DNA from 3 places in the Pseudomonas purpurea genome. Region 3 is predicted to be linked to each of the others. Evidence: predicted binding sites of a transcription regulator. Region 3 holds the regulator's gene; each other region holds the start of a gene.

Region 1 (4,118 bases), 2.3 Mb from region 3:
TTCTGCTGCAAGGCGCCGGCCAGTTGCTCCATTTCTTCGGCAAGCAGGGCCGCGCCATAGAACTCGACCATTTGCAGGCTGCCGTGGACCTGATGGATACAGGCCAGGCACTCGTCGATGGCCGGCGTCACCTGCGGGTCCTCGGCCAGGGTGTCGAGGGCCACGTTTTCGAGGGCCAGAGAAGCCTGCTTCAGCGTTTCGGCAATTTCGCCCTTGACCCATTCGAGGGCCACATAGTCGTGCCGATCACCCATAACCACTCCAGTCAATTTCATTCACCGCGTTCAGGGCTCAGGCCTGACCGGCGTCTCGCGCAGGGGCCGTCGGCAAGGTGAAGCCCGACACCGAACGGCGCAACTGGCTGGCCATCTTCGCCAGGTTGCCGATGCTCTCGGCGGTGGCGGTCGAGCCCGACGAGGTCTGTGTGGTGATCTGCTGGATCACGTTCATCGTCAAGGAGATCTGACCGGCCGACGACGTCTGTTGCTGCGCCGCGTTGGAAATGCTCTGGATCAGCGCCGCGAGGGTTTTCGACACGCCTTCGATTTCCTCCAGAGCCACTCCGGCATCCTGCGCCAGCCGCGCGCCGCGCACCACCTCGGTGGTGGTCTGCTCCATGGAAATCACTGCTTCGTTGGTGTCGGTCTGGATCGCCCGCACCAGGGTTTCGATCTGCCGGGTCGCCGCCGACGAGCGCTCGGCCAGACGCTGCACTTCATCGGCCACCACCGCAAAACCGCGCCCGGCGTCGCCCGCCATGGAAGCCTGAATCGCCGCGTTGAGGGCCAGGATGTTGGTCTGGTCGGCAATGTCATCGATCAGGCTAACGATATCGCCGATCTCCTGCGAAGATTCGCCCAAACGCTTGATACGCTTGGCGGTGTCCTGGATCTGTTCTCGAATGTTGTCCATGCCGTGGATGGTGTTGTGCACCACCTCGTTGCCCTTGTTGGCGATTTCCACCGAACGCTCGGCCACCGCCGAGGACTCGGCAGCGTTGGCCGACACCTGGTCGATGGACTGGGCCATTTCGTTGATCGAAGCCGATGCTTCGCAAATCTGCTGGGCCTGATGCTCGGACGCCTGGGCCAGGTGCATGGCCGTGGCCTGGGTTTCCTGCACGGCCGCCGCGACTTGACCGGCCGTGAGGTTGATGGTCGCCACCAGATCGCGCAACTGGTCGACCGAGTAGTTGATCGAGTCGGCGATGGTCCCGGTAAAGTCTTCGGTCACCGAAGCCGTCACCGTGAGATCACCGTCGGCCAGGTCCGCGATTTCATCGAGCAGGCGCATGATCGCGTTCTGATTGCGTTCGTTTTTCTCGGCGGTTTCCTGCAACTGGCGATTGGTCTCACGGACCATCACCAAGCCGATCAGGATGATCGAGGCCAGCGCCAGCAAGCCCAGCACGTAACCGCCGATGGTGTCGGTGGTGTGCCCGCCCACCAGGTTTTCAAAGCTGCTGGCCAGGTGCGACGCTTCGTCGAGCAAGGTCTGGGACAGGCTGAAAATGTTACTCGCCGACTCGCGCACCTTGAACAGTTCGGGGGAGGTTTCGAGGATTTCATCCACGGAGCCGGAGACGAACTCGAACAACTCGGCAATCTCGGTCAGCCGCGCGCGGGCGTCGCGGTCTTCGACCTGGCTGATCTTCAGCGCCGGGTTGCCCTGGAGCATGCCATTGAGCACCTGGCCAAAACGCGCTGCGTCACGGCCGAAGGCGTCGGCTGCCTGCTGGGCGTTTTCGTCTCCGGCCAGCACGGTGTTGACCGCGCCGAGAATCCGTTCGGCCAGCAACGACTGACGCTGGGCCACGGCGACCTGTGTGGCGGGGGCGCCGCGCTGGAGCAGGATGTCGACGACTTTTTCGGACTCGACCTGCAACTGCGGCACGGTTTCGGCCAGGGTCGCGGCGACTTGATGCAAGGACAACACGGTCTGTTCGCTGGAGAGGATCGCGTCGGTGTTCTTCAGCAGGCGCTCCCAGTCCAGCTGCACGGCGCGCATTTCCGGGCGCACGGTCGACGGCGCGGGCGGCAGGCCGGTGGCCGGGTCGCCCTTCTTCAGAAAGCTCCAGCGCTGGGCAAAGTCGTTGCGTGCATCGCTCAGCAGTTTGAACGCCGCAGCCTTGCCGGCCGCCGCTTCGGTGGCGTTCTTGGCAATGCGCTGGGACAGCACGCGCAGCTCACCGGCATGGCCGATGTACTGTTTGTCGTAGGTAGCCTGGGTATTGAGGTAGGCGAAGTTGGCGAACAGCAACACGATGAAAATGATCAGCGCGATGAACAGCACGATGATCTGCGACCGGCTGCGCGACCCTTCCGTTGGCTTACCTGCTTTTGCTTTTGTCATCGATCCTCGCCTGTTAACCAACACCCTTTAGAACTCACCAAAGTACCTGTGGCGAGGGAGCTTGCTCCCCTTGGACCGGTCCGCGCTCGGGCGCAGCAGTCCCCTTCCTTTTTGGAAAAGAGGGCCGCTTCGCAGCCCAGCGAGAGCAAGCTCCCTCGCCACAAAAGCTTGCCCCCACAAAAGTCCGCAGTTACAGGGCTACGTTCATGAAGCTCTGTGAATGCGCGAGGGCAAACGGGCTGAACACCTGCCAGCATTGCTCGCGCTCGAAGCGCCCCTTGATAAACGCCGCCATCGACCCTTGCGCCGTGTCCGCTGCGTCTGGCCTGAAACTGCCTTGGTCAAAGTGCTGCATACCCAGCACTTCATCGACCATCAACCCGGCAAACACTTCGTTATGTTCGACCACCAGCACTCGCCGCTGCTTGCGCACCGTCGACAGCTCGACACCGAAGAGCCCGCACAGGTCCATGACCGGCAGCAACCGCCCACGCAGGTTAGCCACACCGCGAACCCATGGCTTGACGCCGGGCAACTGCGTGAAGCGGGGTTCGTGCAGCACTTCGCTGACCTCGCCCATCGGCGCCACGTACCAGCGCTCGCCGATGCGAAAACCGATCCCGCTCCAGCCGTGCTGGCGGGTGTGCTGGGACGGCAAATCCGCCGCCAGCAAGCGGCAGCGCGCATCGATCTGCAACAGCAGTTCGAACGCCGTCAGCGACTCGGCCATGGCCAACGGCTCAGCTGGCCAGAACGGAGTTCAGGGTCTTGATCAGTGTTTCTTCATCCACCGGTTTGGTCAGGTAATCCCTCGCGCCCTGGCGGGTGCCCCAGACCTTGTCGGTCTCCTGATCCTTGGTGGTAATGATGATCACCGGAATGTGGCCGGTGTCCGGGTCCTTGGTCAGCTGGCGGGTCGCCTGAAAACCGTTGAGGCCCGGCATGACGATGTCCATCAGCACGGCGTCGGGCTTTTCCTGGCGGGCCAGGGCCACGCCATCAGCGCCGTTTTCGGCTTTCAACACTTCATGACCGTGCTTTTCAAGCATGCCGGTCAGTTTGTACATTTCAGTCGGCGAATCATCGACGATCAGAATACGTGCCATGGTCTTCCCCATTCATATAGACGCCTGGCCCGTTGGCCGGGTGTCGCTGTGCGTGTCCTACTGCGGCGAAACGGCGGCAAAGCCCGGAACATGGGCCTGGATCGCGTCCAGCAGTTCTTCCTTGCTGAAAGGCTTGGTCAGGAACTGGTCGGAACCGACGATGCGCCCCTTGGCCTTGTCGAACAGGCCGTCCTTGGACGACAGCATAATCACTGGCGTGGACTTGAACGCACTGTTGTTCTTGATTAAAGCGCAGGTCTGATAACCATCCAGACGCGGCATCATGATGTCGACAAAAATGATCCCCGGATGATGATCGGCAATCTTGGCCAGGGCATCGAAACCATCGACCGCCGTAATCACCTCGCAGCCGACGTTGCGCAACAACGTTTCGGCCGTGCGGCGTATGGTTTTCGAATCGTCGATCACCATGACCTTCAAGGCGTTGGAATGCTGTTCCATATCTGCTCTACCATCGCCACTGGGATTCGATTTTGTCGATGCACGGGTTTTCAACGCGTGAAGCCCTTGATGTTCAAGGCTTCCATGTAGCATGGCAGCCTTTTTAGCACAGTCGCTGGCGGCAATCTATCGAGCAACCGGCGAGGTGGTTTTTCCTTGACCGGGAACACACTGGGCGCCACTCTGACGCCACTTTTT
Region 2 (4,118 bases), 2.4 Mb from region 3:
AGTGGCGCTGACCCGACGGATTCACCCGGCGCCTTTGCACCCGGCACCGATGGAGCCGCGCTTCTTCATCAAGCGTGTGCCGCAGTCGCTGAGTACGGTGCTCGGGGCCGGGTTGATTGTCGGTTCCTTTTACGGTTTGGCGCCGTTGTATGCGTCTCAGCAAGGGCTGAGCACCGAGCAGGTCGGCTTGTTCATGGGTAGCTGCATCTTTGCCGGGTTGGTGGTGCAGTGGCCGCTGGGCTGGTTATCGGACCGCTATGATCGCGCACTGCTGATTCGCTGCTTTGCGTTTTCCCTGGCAGTGGCGGCATTGCCGTTGGCGATTCTGCCGCAGGTGCCGCTGGAGGTGCTGTTCGTTGCCGGGTTCCTGTGTTCGCTGGTGCAGTTCTGCCTCTATCCGTTGGCGGTGGCCTTCTCCAACGACCATGTGGAGGGCGACCGTCGGGTCTCGCTGACCGCGATGTTGTTGGTGACTTACGGCGTGGGGGCGAGCATCGGACCGTTGGCGGCGGGGGTGCTGATGAAGTTGTTTGGCAGCCAGATGCTTTACGCGTTTTTCAGCTTCTTTGCGTTGGTGCTGGTCTGGCGCATCCGGCCGAAGGCCGTGACCAATCTGCATCAGGTCGACGATGCGCCACTGCACCATGTGGCCATGCCGGACAGCATGTCCAGCTCTCCACTGGTGGCCGCACTTGATCCGCGTGTCGACGAGCAGGTCGTGCACGATCAGATGCAGGGCCCCCTTAATTCTGATCCTGAGCTTGAGCCTGATCCGCCGGCGAATCCTGAAGAGCCGAAGCCTGAGCGCACGCAAAGCTTCACCGAGGCCAGGCCCTAGAACGAAAAACGGGCAATCCCCCAAAGGGATTGCCCGTTTTCATGTCTGGCTGCCGGTCAGAGATCGTCGTCTTTATCGAAGCGGCGTGCTTCGCGTTGTAGCTGATAGACGAAGCGTTCCACTTGCCGTTGCACCAGGCCGCTCATGTTGTGAAAGCGCACGCCAGCGAAGGTGGTGGAAATTTTTTCTTCGAAGTGCAGGTAACGCAGCTCGACCGGAGCGGTCATGCTGCCAAATGGCAGGGCTGCGATAAAGCGCTCATAGACCTGGCCCAGTTGCAGTCGATCCGAAATGTCGCCCTCGAAGCGCAGCTTGCAGCCCGTAGCCGAGATATCCAGCAGCTTGCCACTGATTGGGGCCTTGAGTTTTTCGCCACTGAGTTCGATGTTCACCAGTTGCGCCAGTTTCAAGGCTGCGCGGAAGGCATTGCGACGCTGGTGGTAGACCACTTCATCGGGCAGGGTGCCACGGTAGCAGCGGCCGCCGTTGGACTCGTCGATGGTCAGTGTTCCGGTGCATTCCCAGGCAATACGCACGCCATCATGAAAGCCTTCAACCCGGAAGGGTTCACCTGCAAGCAGGAAACGTTCACCGTCGCGAGGGATCATTTCGTCCAGGGCGAGCATGTTGCCGTCTCGGTCCACATCGACCAGGTAGCTTTGGAAGCGCTGGCTGCGCTCGTGGAAAGTGATGATCAGGGGATCATGGCTCTCTTGCAGCTGCCGCAGGTTGCCGGCGATTTCCAGAGGCGTGGTAAGCACCTTGGGTGGCTGCGGAGCATCTTCCGCGTTTAAGGCGTTGAACACGGTTTATCAATCTCCAGACAAAATACGACGACACGCAGAAGCCAGCATTTTGCCAGCATGTTTCGCGCCTTGATAGGGCGCGTTCATTGCGGATTTCAAGCCTGACTGAGCGGGCGCGGTTTCGCCATTTTGGCGGTTGAGCCGCGAGCATCATAAAGGGCAGGGGGTTCGCCGCCGGTGAGGATTTTCAGCTGGTTGGCGGTCGTGGCTTGCTGGACCTGGATCGAGCGGCCGTTGAGTTCGTTGGCGATCTTGCAGTCGGTCAGCAGCTGATTGAGTACATCGCTCTGGGACAGCAGTTCGTCGCCAATGCTGGAGTGCTCGGCCAGTTGTTCCAGGCCGGTGCGATCGGTGGGCAGGTTGAGACTCTGGAGAATCTCGCTGCGCTTGCGACCATGCTGCTCCAGCAGAATGATCAATGCCTGTTTTTGCGCCAGAATTTCTTCCAGCAGCGGCATGTCGCGACCATGCAGGGCGAGGGATTCGGTCTGCAACAACTCCAGCAAATGTTGAGCTGGAGCAAAGTCGTCGGTGATCAACTGCAGTAAATTAGTGTCGTGCATGGCTGGCCTTGGGTTTTAAGCGTCCAAAAGCCTGGCGCAGGCCTTTGCCTAGCGCTGGGCTTCGAAGTTGAGCAGTTTGCTGGCTACACGGTTGCTGTCGACTTTATAGCTGCCATCGGCAATCGCTGCTTTCAACTCTGCCACGCGGGCTTTGTCGACGGCAGGTTGATCGCGCAGCTTGTCAGTGACCTTCTGCAACTGTTGAGCCTCATTACTGAGGTGTACCGATTCCCCGCTTTTGACGGTACTGGCCTGTTCGGCCGGGGTATTCAGCGGCGCGGATTTGCCGGTCTCGGCGGTTTCCTTGTTGGCGCTGGTACGCGTACTACCGGTGAGTGTGCTGGGGGCGTTATGCAAACGGCTGAAATCGATGACCATGATGAAAACCTCTGGGTATTTGGACGCTTGCCATGTTTTCGGCCATACCCGGAAAAACTTTAGGCTCATTTATCAGTGAGCGTGCAGGCGTCAGCGGTTGCCCGGTATGCGCCACAGTTTAGGGAACAGTCGAGTGGCGCGCCACTTCTTCACCAACAAAGAGCCCTACATGGCCACTTCCACCTGGCCCGGTGCGATGACCTGGGCCTTGATCACACGCTGCGAGTTGAGGTTTTTCACTCGAATCTGTTCGCTCATCCCTCCATTGGACAGCGCTTCGCCAGGCATCCGCACGCTGAGTGTCCCGCTGCGGGCGGTGATGACGACCTGATCACCCTTGCGTATGACTTCTGCCTGTTCCAGATGGACCAGCGTAATGACCTGATCGGTGACCATTGGTCGGACAAGTTTTTGCCCGATGGCCTGATCGACAGAGGTCAGGTAGCCCTGGTTGATCAGGCTGATATCACGCTCACGCAATGCAACATCCTGGGGCTCGATGATGCCGGCGCGCTTGAGGGGGCGCGTGGTCGTGACAATCTCCCGAAACAGGCGGACTTGAGCGGGCACGAAGACTGTCCAGGGTGAGGCGCCGTCGCAACGAACCCTCACGGTTACCCGTCCCAATGGCCTGGCCGGACTCTCCAGGGTGGCTGTCAATTCCTTGTCGCAAAGTGGCATGCGCAGGCGCGGGTCGAGCTGGTTGACTTCGATTTCGTAGCGGCCCTCGGTTTGACTGGTGGCCAGATAGTCCTCTACGGTGAATTCAAGAAAGCCCTGAGTGACGCCGATAAGTAGATCAGGCAAGGTAACCGAGTCAGCAAGGGCAGGGCTGCCAGCGTTGAAAAGGCAGACGGCTGATACTGCGCACAGCCATTTGCGGCAGGTGGATGTCAGGCGTCGGGAAAATGTCGTTTTTGCGTTCATGACAGTTAAAAAGCAAGCCCCGTGCCGTTTAGCAATGAATGTGCGTCGGAACTTAGGTGTTGGTGTAGGAGTCTGGGCATGGCTGGTGTAATGGATTCGGTAAACCAGCGCACGCAACTGGTAGGGCAGAATCGCCTGGAGCTGTTGTTGTTCCGTCTCGACGGCCAGCAGCTTTACGGGATCAACGTGTTCAAGGTACGCGAGGTGCTGCAATGCCCCAAGCTGACCGTGATGCCCAAATCCAGTCCTGTCGTGTGCGGTGTGGCGAATATTCGTGGGGCGACCATTCCGATTCTCGATCTGGCGATGGCGACCGGGTCCGGCGGTTTGCAGGACCAAAGCAATCCCTTCGTGATCATCACGGAGTACAACACCAAGACTCAGGGTTTTCTGGTTCGGTCGGTCGAGCGCATCGTCAACATGAACTGGGAAGAGATCCATCCGCCGCCCAAGGGCACCGGACGCGATCACTACCTGACGGCTGTGACTCGAGTGGACAATCAGTTAGTCGAAATCATCGACGTTGAAAAGATACTGGCGGAAGTGGCGCCCACTTCGGAAGCGATTTCGGTCGGCGTAGTGGATGTCGAGACGCAGAACAAAGCG
Region 3 (4,118 bases):
TAATGGGGTGCTCCTACAGGTCTAAACCTAAAATCCAAGGCTGGAAAGCAAATCGTCCACATCGTCCTGACCGGACACAACGTCTTCACGTTTATCGGCATGAATCTGCGGACCTTCACCCTGCGTGAGATGTTTTTGTGGATCTTTTTCGGCCAACATCGCTTCGCGGTCATGCTCGATGCCTGCAAAGCGGTCGACTTGACTGGCCATCAGTACGAGTTTGAGCAGATTGCTTTCGACTTCGGTGACCAGTTGGGTCACACGCTTGATGACTTGCCCGGTGAGGTCCTGGTAGTCCTGAGCCAGCAGAATGTCATTGAGGTTGTTCGACACGACGTGAGTGTTCTCGACGCTGCGCGTCAGGAAACCGTCAACGCGTCTTGCCAGCTCACGAAATTCCTCGGCACCGACTTCACGCCGCATGAACCGGCCCCAGTCCGCACTCAAGGCCTGGGCATCAGTGCTCAGGCCATTGACCAGCGGGGTGCTGTTCTCGACCAGATCCATGGTGCGGTTGGCCGCAGCCTCGGTCAGCTTGACCACATAGGACAGGCGTTCGGTGGCATCCGTGATCTGCGACACTTCCTCGGCTTGAGGCATGTGCGGGTCAATCTGAAAATTGACGATCGCGCTGTGCAGCTCGCGAGTGAGCTTGCCAACTTCCTGGTACAGGCCGCGATCACGGGTCTGATTGAGCTCATGGATCAGTTGCACCGCATCGCCGAACTTGCCTTTTTCAAGGCTGTCGACCAGTTCGCGGGCATGTTTTTTCAGGGTCGATTCAAAATCGCCCTGTGAAGATTCGTTGTGCTCCATAGCTCCCCCGTGGCGGATGCATCAACCGATGCGTTCGAAGATTTTTTCGATCTTGTCTTTCAACGCCTGGGCCGTGAAGGGTTTGACCACATAGCCGTTAACACCGGCCTGAGCGGCTTCGATGATCTGCTCGCGCTTCGCTTCAGCGGTCACCATCAATACGGGCAGGTGCTTGAGCTTTTCATCGGCACGCACGTGGCGCAGCAGATCGATACCGGTCATGCCAGGCATGTTCCAGTCCGTTACCAGAAAGTCGATGCTGCCGCTGTTGAGTACAGGGATGGCGGTAGTGCCGTCGTCTGCCTCGACCGTGTTGGTGAACCCAAGGTCACGCAACAGGTTTTTTATGATCCGCCGCATCGTTGAGAAGTCATCAACGATGAGGATTTTCATGTTCTTGTCCAATTCGACCTCCAAGCAGTCTTAAACGCGCTCAGCACCTGAACGCGCCATTTCAATCAATCCGGCGTAACACTCAACAACTGTCTGGAGTACAACGGGCCGAGACCGGTTCAGCCTAAGCCGTACCAGCCTCGTTCGCAGCGCCCCATACGGCCTGTCAACGCGCTCGCCACTCCCCCAAACGCCCCCGCAAACGGGCCGCGCACTGGCTGTGTAACTGGCTGACCCGCGATTCGCTGACCCCCAGGACCTCACCGATTTCCTTGAGGTTCAGCTCTTCGTCGTAGTACAGCGCCAACACCAGTCGCTCACGCTCCGGCAAATTGGCAATCGCGTCCGCCAGCGCAGCCTGGAAACGTTCGTCTTCCAGGTCACGCGACGGCTCGAGATGAGCACTCGCGCCATCCTCATGCAGCCCTTCATGCTCGCCGTCCTGCAACAGATCGTCGAAGCTGAACAGCCGGCTGCCCAAGGTGTCGTTCAAAATCCCGTAATAATCATCGAGACTCAATTGGAGTTCGGCCGCAACCTCGTGATCTTTAGCGTCGCGGCCGGTTTTAGCTTCAATCGAGCGAATTGCGTCGCTGACCATGCGGGTATTGCGGTGAACCGAACGTGGCGCCCAGTCCCCCTTGCGTACTTCATCGAGCATCGCCCCACGGATGCGGATCCCCGCATACGTCTCGAAGCTTGCACCTTTGCTTGCGTCGTACTTGGTTGACACTTCGAGCAAGCCGATCATCCCGGCCTGGATCAAATCCTCGACCTGGACACTGGCCGGCAGGCGAGCCAACAAGTGATAGGCAATACGCTTGACCAGTGGCGCGTAGCGCTCGATCAATTCGTACTGGGCGTCACGTGCCGACTTCTTGTAAAGGTTGTAACCGCTGGCCGTCATAGCACAGGTCCTGCCGTTTGTTGCACGAGACGCTCGACGAAAAACTCCAGGTGCCCGCGCGGGTTGGCAGGCAATGGCCAGGTATCGACCTTCTGTGCAATGGCCTTGAACGCCAGCGCGCACTTGGAACGCGGAAAGGCTTCATAGACCGCACGTTGCTTCTGCACTGCCTTGCGCACGCTCTCGTCGTAGGGAACGGCACCGACGTATTGTAAGGCGACGTCCAGGAAGCGATCCGTGACCTTGGTCAACTTGGCGAACAGATTGCGACCTTCTTGAGGGCTTTGTGCCATGTTGGCCAGCACGCGGAAGCGGTTCATGCCGTAATCGCGGTTAAGCAGTTTGATCAGGGCATAGGCGTCGGTGATCGAGGTCGGCTCGTCGCAGACCACCAGCAGTACTTCTTGCGCGGCGCGAACGAAACTGACTACCGAGTCACCAATACCGGCAGCGGTGTCGATGACGAGTACGTCGAGGTTGTCGCCGATATCGCTGAACGCCTGAATCAGGCCGGCATGCTGGGCCGGGCTCAGGTGAACCATGCTCTGGGTACCGGAAGCCGCCGGAACGATTCGAATACCGCCAGGCCCCTGCAACAATACGTCGCGCAGCTCACAGCGGCCTTCGATGACGTCGGCCAAGGTATGTTTAGGTGTCAGCCCCAGCAGGACGTCGACGTTCGCCAGACCCAGATCGGCATCCAGCAGCATGACGCGCCTGCCAAGCTCGGCGAGAGCCAGGGACAAGTTAACTGACACGTTAGTCTTCCCGACGCCACCTTTGCCGCCGGTCACCGCGATCACCTGTACGGGATGCATGCTGCCCATGTTCTTTCTTTACCTTGTCTTGCTTAGACGCGGGCTACATAACTGGCTGCGCGTTCACACTGGAACAATGCATGGCAGTCCGTCGATGTAGGTACAAATCTATTCATTAATACCTCAGCCGACCCGCTTGGTCGGGCTGTGGTAGAGATCAGCGAACATGTCAGCCATGGCCTCTTCGCTGGGTTCTTCCTGCATTTGCACACTGACGGCGCGGCTGACCAATTGGTGGCGGCGCGGCAGGTGCAGGTCATCCGGAATACGCGGCCCATCGGTGAGATAGGCCACGGGCAGTTCGTGACTGATGGCCAAGCTCAACACTTCGCCCAGGCTTGCCGTTTCATCCAGTTTAGTCAGGATGCACCCGGCCAGCCCGCAGCGCTTGTAACTGTGATAAGCGGCGGTCAGTACCTGTTTCTGGCTGGTAGTCGCCAACACCAGATAATTCTTCGATTTGATGCCACGCCCGTTCAGGCTTTCCAACTGCATGCGCAGCGCCGGGTCGCTGGCTTGCAGGCCAGCGGTATCGATCAACACCACACGCTTGCGCAGCAGCGGATCAAGGGCTTGCGCCAGGGACTGGCCCGGGTCGACGTGGGTCACGGAAACGTTGAGGATCCGGCCCAGGGTCTTGAGCTGCTCCTGCGCACCGATACGGTAGCTGTCCATGCTCACCAGTGCGATATTTTGCGCGCCGTACTTGAGCACATAACGGGCAGCCAGCTTGGCCAGAGTGGTGGTCTTGCCCATGCCGGCAGGGCCGACCATGGCAATCACGCCACCTTCTTCAAGCGGCTCGATTTCTGGCGTGCTGATCATCCGCGCCAGGTGCGCCAGCAGCATGCGCCAGGCCTGACGAGGCTCTTCGATTTCGGTGATCAGTTCCAGCAGATCGCGGGACAACGGGCCAGACAGGCCAATGCGTTGCAGGCGACGCCAGAGGTTGGCCTGGGCCGGACGGCTGCCTTGCAACTGATTCCAGGCCAGGGAGCCGAGCTGGACTTCCAGCAACTCGCGCAGGCCGTTGAGTTCGAAACGCATCGAGTCGAACGCGCGCGGATCAACGCCAGCGCTCGCCGCAGGGGCAGGTGCCGGACGCTTGGGTTCAGCGTAGGTCGGCTCGATCAACGGCTCGGCCGCAGTCAGCGGCAAACCGGCGAACAACTGCCGATTGGTGC

What was found. Region 3 encodes FliA, which starts transcription of late flagellar genes. Its sites were predicted from a motif close to CTAAAGTTTNNNNNNNNNNNGCCGNTAA; they were not measured.
Region 1: AABM54_RS24600 (methyl-accepting chemotaxis protein) is a predicted target of FliA. The motif match lies at 2,356-2,383, and genes of this name have one in related genera.
Region 2: flgM (flagellar biosynthesis anti-sigma factor FlgM) is a predicted target of FliA. The motif match lies at 2,621-2,648, and genes of this name have one in related genera.

What each region holds. Positions count from the first base shown of each region.
Region 1 covers NZ_CP150918.1:5,455,555-5,459,672, forward strand. Annotated here, with positions in the region: partial or broken gene AABM54_RS24595 (Hpt domain-containing protein) at 1-254, opposite strand, end outside; gene AABM54_RS24600 (methyl-accepting chemotaxis protein) at 292-2,352, opposite strand; gene AABM54_RS24605 (chemotaxis protein CheW) at 2,543-3,082, opposite strand; gene pilH (twitching motility response regulator PilH) at 3,093-3,458, opposite strand; gene pilG (twitching motility response regulator PilG) at 3,516-3,920, opposite strand.
Region 2 covers NZ_CP150918.1:4,216,790-4,220,907, reverse strand. Annotated here, with positions in the region: gene AABM54_RS18930 (MFS transporter) at 1-838, shown strand, start outside; gene AABM54_RS18925 (flagellar regulator YcgR PilZN domain-containing protein) at 895-1,644, opposite strand; gene AABM54_RS18920 (flagellar protein FlgN) at 1,740-2,207, opposite strand; gene flgM (flagellar biosynthesis anti-sigma factor FlgM) at 2,256-2,585, opposite strand; gene flgA (flagellar basal body P-ring formation chaperone FlgA) at 2,751-3,512, opposite strand; gene AABM54_RS18905 (chemotaxis protein CheV) at 3,591-4,118, shown strand, end outside.
Region 3 covers NZ_CP150918.1:1,839,240-1,843,357, reverse strand. Annotated here, with positions in the region: gene AABM54_RS08225 (protein phosphatase CheZ) at 28-816, opposite strand; gene AABM54_RS08220 (chemotaxis response regulator CheY) at 838-1,209, opposite strand; gene fliA (RNA polymerase sigma factor FliA) at 1,376-2,116, opposite strand; gene fleN (flagellar synthesis regulator FleN) at 2,113-2,943, opposite strand; gene flhF (flagellar biosynthesis protein FlhF) at 3,058-4,118, opposite strand, start outside.